One region of the Kitasatospora sp. NPDC052896 genome, then DNA from elsewhere that is predicted to be linked to it. Evidence: riboswitches for the same ligand, from Rfam matches in the RefSeq annotation. Region 1 holds a riboswitch; the other holds the start of a gene.
The links. A riboswitch is a leader RNA that binds a small molecule or an ion and turns the genes downstream of it on or off. The one in region 1 is predicted to bind cyclic di-AMP.
Positions count from the first base shown of each region.

Region 2: linked by a shared signal. The riboswitch ahead of ACIGXM_RS06140 (M23 family metallopeptidase) and the one ahead of ACIGXM_RS33925 (LysM peptidoglycan-binding domain-containing protein) in region 1 are both predicted to bind cyclic di-AMP.

Region 1 covers NZ_JBITZU010000031.1:71,456-75,805, reverse strand. Annotated here, with positions in the region: gene ACIGXM_RS33930 (MarR family winged helix-turn-helix transcriptional regulator) at 1-333, shown strand, start outside; gene ACIGXM_RS33925 (LysM peptidoglycan-binding domain-containing protein) at 654-1,439, opposite strand; cyclic di-AMP (ydaO/yuaA leader) riboswitch at 1,447-1,643, opposite strand; gene ACIGXM_RS33920 (hypothetical protein) at 1,756-2,187, opposite strand; gene ACIGXM_RS33915 (heavy metal-binding domain-containing protein) at 2,315-3,145, opposite strand; gene ACIGXM_RS33910 (heavy metal-binding domain-containing protein) at 3,234-4,178, opposite strand.
Region 2 covers NZ_JBITZU010000001.1:1,320,450-1,324,799, reverse strand. Annotated here, with positions in the region: gene ACIGXM_RS06150 (GNAT family N-acetyltransferase) at 1-445, opposite strand, end outside; gene ACIGXM_RS06145 (hypothetical protein) at 496-1,407, shown strand; gene ACIGXM_RS06140 (M23 family metallopeptidase) at 1,511-2,713, opposite strand; cyclic di-AMP (ydaO/yuaA leader) riboswitch at 2,726-2,885, opposite strand; gene ACIGXM_RS06135 (alpha/beta fold hydrolase) at 3,108-3,959, shown strand; gene ACIGXM_RS06130 (TetR/AcrR family transcriptional regulator) at 3,959-4,350, shown strand, end outside.

The sequences.
Region 1 (4,350 bases):
CCCGACCTCTCGCTGGTCACCTACAGCATGCTCGACCTGATGTACGAGCGCGGCGGCTGCCGGGCGGCCGACCTGGCCTCCTACTTCATGCTCGACAAGTCGACGGTCAGCCGGCAGGTCGGTTCGCTGGAGAAGCTCGGCCTGCTGCGCCGGGAGACCGACCCCGAGGACCACCGCGGCCAGATCCTGCGACCCACCGAGGCCGGCCTGGCCCTGCTGCGGGACGCCTACCAGCAGCGCCGGCAGTCCTTCACCGAGCGCTTCACCGAGTGGTCGGACGAGGACGTCGCCCGGCTCGCCGCGTACCTGGTCCGCTACGGCCAGGCGGACTGACGCCGCCTCGACCCGCCGGCCCGGCGGCACCGAACCCGGGAACGACCGCGGGGCCCGGTTCGCACGACGGCGAACCGGGCCCCGAGTGGCGACCGGTGGCCCGTGGCCGGGCGGACCCGCAGGCCCGCCGGACAGGCCGGCACACGTTTTCCCGATCGACGGAGGGAGTCGACGGCCCCGCTGGACGGTCCCGATCAGTGGACCGGATCCAGCGGGCTGGCCGACCGGCCCTCGCCGGCGGATCCCTGGGGGCGGATCCGCCGGTCAGACCTGCTCGGCAGGCCTGGTCATCGGCCTACGCCAGCGCTTGACGCGGTGGCTCAGTAGGCGTGGTGGATCTGCCAGAAGGCCCACGCGTCGTTCGGGCTGCCGTAGGTGGTGTTCATGTACTGCAGCGCCCAGCGCATCTGGGTGGCCGGGTTGGTCTGCCAGTCGGCGCCGGCCGAGGCCATCTTGCTGCCGGGCAGCGCCTGCGGCAGGCCGTAGGCACCCGAGGACGGGTTGGTCGCGGTGACGTTCCAGCCGCTCTCGTGGGTGATGATCTGGTCGAACGAGGCCAGCTGGTCGGCCGGAACGATGGTCGCGGCCAGCGCCTGCAGGCTGGCCGGGGTGTTCGCGACCGGGGCGGCGACCGGGACGGCGGTGACCTGGCCACCGGTCGGAGCGTTGGCGACCGTCGTCGACTGGCTGGCGTCCTGGGTGCTGGCGGCCGGCGCGGTGGACGGCTGCGGAGCGGGCTTGGCGGCGGTCGGGGCCTGCTGCTGCGCGCCGGAGGTCGGCAGGCTGCCGGTCAGGGTCAGCTGCTGGCCGGGGAAGAGCACGTCCGGACCCTTGGTCAGCACGGACTTGTTCAGGGCGTACAGCTTCTGCCAGCCACCCTGGACGTTGTGCGCGGTGGCGATCTTCGACAGCCAGTCGCCGCTGACCACGGTGTACTGCGCGGAGGCCGACCCGGCGGCCGGAGAGGAGGGCGCGGTCTGCGCGGTGGCGCCACCCGCGGCGGCGACGGTGATACCGGCACCGGCACCGGCCACCACGGCGGCCGCGACGACGCGCTTGAGGGTGTTGCGGCTGGGCAGGGTGGGACGGCCGTTGAAGGACATCATGAAGCGTGGTTCCTCTCCCACGCCTGCGAGGTGAGCTGTCGGATTCGGGCTGGAGTTGCCCGGCCGCGCGGAAGGCGCGACTTCACCCCTAGCCCCGCCCGGATCAACTCCGGGTGAGGCGGCTTACCTTGGGTCCCCCGCCCCTGCCGTGGTGCTCTGCACGTGCCCGTTCCGTCCGGCGGCAGGATTCGGCGTTCCGGGAAACGGGGTTCGTATGGGAACGAACGAGAAGCACCGTATGTGGGCCGGGGGTGATTGTACAACTTGTGTGACCTGTATCACGTTTAAGCCCGCCGCCGAACGGTCGGACGCCGGCTCAGTCGCCGAGGATCAGCCGCTCCAGCGCCGCGCGGGCCCGGGCGTCCGACCGGGCCCGCGCCGTCACGGCCGCCGCCAGCTCGCGGGCCCACTCGTCGAGCGGCACCGGCCGCCGGGACAGCACCACGCCCCGGACCACCCGGCACACCTCACCCGCCGGCCGTCCGTGCGCCACGCTGAGGATCAGCCGCTGGTCCTCCATCGAGACCTCGACCCGCTCGATCCGCCCGGGCCGGCCGGCCATCCGGTCGCCCATGCTGCGCTTGCGCTCGACCGCCACCGCGTCGGCCGGCAGCGCGTCCGCGAGCGCGCCGGTCAGCACCTGGGTGTAGACCTCCAGGTCGGCGGCGTCCCGGCGGAGGGCGGCCGCGAGCAGGTCGATCGAGCCCGGGTCCTCCGGAGCCGGTTCGAGCTCGCCGTGGTCGGTCATGTCGCTCCTTGATGCGATCGCTTGACGATCGGTTGACGGTTCGTCCGGCACACGGCGGGCAGGTCCCGCCGCGCCACCGGCAGGGCCGCCACAACAGGGCGCCCCGCCGGTCCAGCAGCCTACGGCGTCAGCCGTCCAGGCTCAGCACCATGGTGGGCCGCTCGATCTCGTGGTCGGCGCGCAGCGGCCGCACCGCCGTCCCGATCGCGAAGAACTCGGTGGTGTGCCCGCCCCAGCGGTGGTTGTGGGCGTTCAGCTGGACACCGACGATGCCCTCCGCGTGCAGCTCCTCCGCCTCCGCCTGCATCCGCGCCATCGCCAGCTCACGGGCGTCGTAGAGCGCCTGGGTGTACTGCTCGATCTCCACGTTCTTGCCGATGTTGGAGAAGACCGAGCCCATCCTCTGGTGCGCGATGTGGTAGACGCAGGTGCCCATGGTCATGCCGAGCGGCGCGTAGCCGGCCCGGATCAGCGTCCAGAAGTCCTGGCCGGACAGGTCGGAGGTGAACGGCAGGCCCTTGTTGTTGCGCCAGCTGGTGCCGCCGGGCGCGGGCTGGTCCGCCTTGACGGCGGTGCCGATCGCGATGAACTCGGCGATGTCGGAGCCGAACTCCCGGGCCTCCACGCTCAGCCGGACCCCGACGATGCCGTCCGCACCCAGCTGGGCGGCCTCGGCCTCCATCCGGGTCATCGCCAGCTCCCGCGCGTGGTACATCGCCTGGCTGAGCGTCTCCAGTTCCTGGTTCTTGCCCCAGCGCCCGAGCTGGATCCCGACGTGGTAGATCGAGCTGCCCAGGACCAGGCCGATCGGCTGGAACCCGGCCTCCCGGACCAGCAGGAACTCGTTGACCGACAGGTCGCTGGTGAAGATCGAGCCGGGCTTGCCGGGCTCCAGCTCGGCCAGCCGCCGCATCGCGTCGGCGGGCACACCCTGCGCGGTGGGATCGAAGGTGCTCATGTGGGTCGTTCTCCCCTGACTGTGCTGATGGCGGACGGCCTGACGACGGGCCGGACGAGGCGGGTACCGGCGCCGGGCCGGAGCTGGACTAGCGGCGGGCGGCCTGGGCGAGGCGGCGCCGCAGCCGGTCGCCGCCGCTCAGCGGCATGACCGTGAGCGTCCGCGGCTCGGCCGGGCGGGTGGCGAACCGGGCGATCGCGGTGCCGACCAGGGTGCTCTCCGCGATGTGGTCCGTCTGCTCGTTGTTCTGCGAGCTGCGGATGCAGGGCTCCTCCCACACCCGCAGATCGCTGTCGGCCAGGATCACGCCGTCGCCGCCGTGCCGCACGCCCTGGTGGTGCAGCTGGGCGCGGGCGTCGGCCCGGACGTGGTGGATCAGGGCGGTCCAGCCGTCGATCTCCTGGTTGGACCAGGAGAAGTTCTGCCGCCGGGTCAGGTAGTCGTCGTGGCGCACCCCGATCGACATCCCGACCAGCAGGTCCACCGGCACCCAGCCGGACGTGATCAGCTTGGCGAAGCCCTGGCCGTCCAGGTGCGAGGTGAACGGGCGGCGCGGCCGCACCGGGCCGATCGCCCGCACCGCGGTACCGATCACCTTGAACTCCAGGCAGTTCGGCGCGGCCGGGAAGGGAGCCATCGTCAGCTGTGCCGCCACCACGCCGTCGCCGCCCAGGGCCGCGCACTCGGTGGTCATCCGGCCCAGCGCGGTGCGCCGCGCCGAGTCCATCACCTGGACCAGCCCGGCGGAGGGCGCGCCGTTGCCCGACAGGGCGATTCCGGCGGTGCCGTATCCGCCGCCGAGGCGACCCGCGCCGGCGTAGAGGCAGGAGTGGTAGCCCCAGTACTGGCCGCTGCGGCCGACGTGGTAGACCGCCGACCCCATCACCTGGCCGACCGGTTCGAACCCGACCGACCTGATCGCGGCGAACTCGCCCGTCGACAGCGCCGACGACCACGTCCCGCTGGCCCGCCCCTCGGCGACCCGCGCCGCGGCGGTGGGCGGCAGACCCGCCCCGCTCCACGACTCCGTCATGCGTCCACACCCGTTCCTGTCCGGCCGGTCCGGCGTTCCTGGCGGAGGCCCCCCGGTGAGGTCCGACAAGGCACCCTATGCGGTAGCTCCGGCCGGGCGCAGCCGACCGGACCGGACAGCCGCCGAACCAGGACAGAACCGTAACGCCCCACCTCACCGGGTGTGCGGGAGG
Region 2 (4,350 bases), on a different contig from region 1:
GGGCCGAGGCGAGGTTCTCCGGGTCCAGCCGGGCGGCCAGCCGGTGCAGGCCGAGGGTGCCGAAGCCGAAGCCGCAGAGCAGCCGGGCGATCTCGGTGGCGTAGCCGAAGCCCCAGGTGTCCCGGCGCAGCGCGTAGCCGATGAACGCCGCCCGCTGGCTCTCCGCTCCCTCGATGCCGAGCACCGCGTTGCCGATCGGCACCGCGTCCTCGCCCTCGGCGGTGATGGTGACGGCGAGCCGGTAGACCGTGCGCGGGTCGCGCTCCGCCTCCTCCAGGTACAGCGCGACCTGGTCGGCGCAGTCCTCCCGGTCCCGCGGCTCGAACGGGAGGTAGCGGGCCGTCTCGGGGTCGCCGAAGATCGCGTGCAGCGCGTCGATGTCGCGCGGCACGTGGTGGAACTCGCGGATGGTGAGCCGTGGTCCGGTGAGCTGTACGGGGTCCATGGTGCGTACGCTAGCGCCGGGCGCACTCGGGAGACGGTTACCGTACGGGGATGAACGTCGAAGACCTGCAGCTCACACCCCGTCCGCACAGCGCCGAGCTGCTCAGCTGGGCCGCCGACGCGGGACGGGAGCCGGTGTCCGAGCGCGCGGTGGGCACGGTGCTGACGCTGCTGGAGCTGGCCGGCGCCCGGATGCACGACGGGTTCCCCGAGCTGAGCTCCGGCCTGGTGCAGGAGCTGCTGTACGAACGGATCCACCTCTACGTGCAGCCCGCGGACGACGAGTCGCCGCTCGCGTACGGCGCCGCGGTGCGGCTGCTGGTGGACCATCAGCGGGCCGCCCGGCGGCTGAACGCCAAGCGGCAGCAGCGGCTGCACGAGGAGGCCGAGTGGCAGGGCGAGCTGCTCGCCGGGCTGCTGCGGCGGCCGCACCTGGTGACCTGGCCGCGGCTCTACGCGCTGCTGCTGCGCGCGGACGGGGTGGACAGCACCGACCTCGCCGCGGTCCGGGGCCGGCTGGACGCCTTCCGCGAGCTGCCGGAGGAGCAGCGGATCGAGGTCTTCACCGCGCTGGACGGGCTGGACCAGCCGGAGGGCGTGGAGGGCTGGGAGCCGGGGGTGCTGCTCGGGATCGGGATGGCCACCGACGGGGCCCGGCTGCTGCTGGAACGGCAGTTGATGGAGCGCAGCTACCGGAACCTGGCCGGACTGACGGCGCTGGGCCACCCGATGCCGGAGGAGCTGGCCGGCGACTACCCGGCCTTCGAGGCGGCGGTCCAGGCGGAGGCGTTGCGGCTGTGCGGCGAGTGGACGGTCCCCGGGCTGCCCGAGCTGCTGCTGACCGACTACCAGGACCTCGCCCCCGAACCGGGCGCGGCCGAGGTCGACGGCTACCTGCTGCAACGCGGGCTGGTTGACCTCCCGCTGCCGGAGGGCGACTGGACCTTTCCGGGCGACGAGTGAGGGGCGGGGTGCGGAGTGAGCGCTGACAGTCGTGGTCAGTCGTCAGCCCACACCCGGGCTGACGACCTCCGTCGACTGTCACCCGTCACTCGCCACCAACCGGCTACGGGTTCAGCCCGTGCCCGCGCAGCCAGCCCAACGCGTCGACCGGGGCGCCGCCGCCGGGGCGGACCTCCAGCCGCAGCCGCGGACCGCTGACGCCACCGACGGCGGCGTTGGCGGTCATGCTGACGTTGCCGGTGGCGCCGACCTTGCCGAGCACGGTGCCCGCGGCGACCGGGCCGGCCGGGACGGTGATCGCGGAGAGGTGGCAGTACCAGAGTTGAGTGCCGTCGGACAGCGTCTGCACCACCCGGTAGCCGTCGGAGCCGGACCAGCCGGCCGAACTGACGGTCCCACCGGCGACCGCGGCCACCGCGCTGCCGGCGGGGGCGGCGAAGTCGGCACCGGTCTGCAGGTGCGCCCAGTGCCCGCCCGGCTGGCCGTAGCCGGGGCCGAGCGCGTACGACGAGGCGACCGGCAGCGCGAACGGGCCGACGACCGGCGACACCCCGGCCTGGTCCGACGCCCCGGCCTGGTCGGTGACACCCTCGCCGGACGCACCTCCGACGGCCACGGGTCCGACGACCGCGACCGCGGCAGTCCCGGCGACAGCCCGCCCCTGCTCCTCCGCGACCTGCGCCGTGGCGGCCCGTACCGCCGCCGCCCGCGCGGCCTCCTCGGCCTGAGCGGCCTCGGCGGCCTGCGCCGCCGCCTGCCGTGCGGCCTCCGCCTCCGCCTCGGCTCGGGCCTGTGCCTCGGCCTGGGCCTGCGCCTCGGCGCGCGCCTGCGCCTCCCGCTTGGCCGCGGCCTCCCGGGCGGCCTCGACCCGGGCCGCCTCCTCGGCCGCGGTGCGCCGGGTGTCGGCCTGCTGCTGGATCCGGGCGGCCAGCGCCAGTCCGGGGTCGGCGCCGTGGTCGGCCATCTGGTCGACGTCGACGGCGTGCGCGGGCTGTACGGGCTGCTCGGGCGCGGCAACTGTGGTCGGAGCAGGTGCCGCCGGCCCGGGAGTGGCGGCAGCGGCGGCGCTTGCGGAGAACCCGGTGGCCCCCAGGGCGGCGGCCATCGCCGTCACGCCGAGCACCGGCGCGCCGCTACGGCTCTGCCGGGGCAACCGGTGCCGCGCGGCCTCCTCACCCACGATCGACTGCTCGGGCCCGAAGGGCGCCGGCTCCGTTCCGTCCTGCGGCCCTGTCCCGTCCGGAAAGTCGAGCAGCTGAGTACCTCCGGCCTGGGTGCGACTCTCCGGGGTGTGCGTCGACGCCACGGGGGCGCGCTCCTTTCCTTCCTTCGCGCCTACCGGGTTAGCTGACGGGTTCGGAGCAGGAAGGTCTCCTACGGTCCGGCCGGGGCCGGTCCGATTCACCCCAAGGAACGGTGGTTCCCCGGCTCTGCGACCCCGCCCTCGGGCTGGGTCGCGGATTGGGCGACGGCGCACGGTGCCGTTCGGGTACGGCGTTGCCGACCGCGCTGCGTTATCAAACGTTAATCCCAGAAGCCCGTGATTCCAAGCCGCTCCCCTGAGGCCCGCGCGGCCTCCTGAGGCCCCGAGCACGCGTAGACACGAGCCTCGCGATCGGGCCGTGGAGCGTTGACAGCTAAGGCTATTAGCCTTAGCTTTGTGGCTGTCAGCAGGCACCTCGACAGCCAGGAAGGCCGCCATGTCCACCGGCTCCAGCACCGACGCCCTCACCCCGCGGACCCAGTACCTCGACGTCCCCGGCGGCACCGTGGCCTTCGACGACACCCGCGGCTCCGGCAGACCGGTGGTCCTCCTCCCCGGCATGCTCGACTCCCGCACCGTCTACCGTCACCTGCGCCCGCTGCTCACCGCGGCAGGCCACCGAGTGATCACCATGGACCTGCGCGGCTTCGGCGACTCCTCGATCGCCTGGGACGACTACTCCCCCGCCGCCCTCGCCACCGACCTGCTCGCGCTGCTCGACCACCTGGACCTCGACCGCGCCACCCTGGTCGGCAACTCCTACACCGGCGCCACCGTGGTCAGGGCGGCGGCCACCGCGCCGCACCGCGCCGCCGGGATCGTCCTGGTGGACGCCTTCATCGAGGTCCCGCCGCCGGGAGCCGTCCAGCGCGTCCTCACCAAGCTGCTCGGCTCGCTGGTCCTGAACCTCCCGAGCACCTGGGGCACGTACCTCAACCACGCCTACCCCACCCGCAAGCCCGCCGACTTCGCCGCCTACCGGGCCCGCATGGTCACCGCCCTGCGCACCCCCGGCCGGCGCCAGGCCACCCGCGGCTACGTCACCGGCGACTCCTCACCGCTCGGCTGGACCCAGGACGTGCGGTGCCCGGCCCTGGTACTGATGGGCACCAAGGACCCCGACTTCCCGAAGCCGGAGTTGGTCGCCGACCGGCAGGTCGCCGCGCTCACGGCCAGCGCGCCGCGGGCCCGTAGGGTGATGATCGACGGCGCCGGCCACTACCCGATGGCGGAGTTCCCGCAGGCCACCGCCGACGCCCTGCTCCCGTTCCTCGGTGAGGTGGCCTGATGCCCAGGGTCGGACTGACCCCCGACGCCGTGGTCGACCACGCCCTGGCGCTGATCGACGACGAGGGCCTGGAGGCGCTCACCCTGGCCGGAGTGGCGGCCCGCGCGGGCGTCGCCACACCGTCCCTCTACAAGCACGTGCCCGGCGGCCTGGGCGCACTGCGCCGACTGGTCGCCGTCCGGGTCACCTCCGACCTGGCCGACCTGCTCGCCCGGGAGACCGCCGGCCGGACCGAGGACGCCGCCGTCGAGGCCCTGCTGCGCGGCTACCACCGCTACGCCACCGACCACCCGCACCGCTACGCCGCGCTGCCCCAGGCCACGCCGGCCCAGCCCGACGACGAGCTGCTCGAGGCCGCCGCCCGGCTGGTCGGCACGATCCTGGAGGTGCT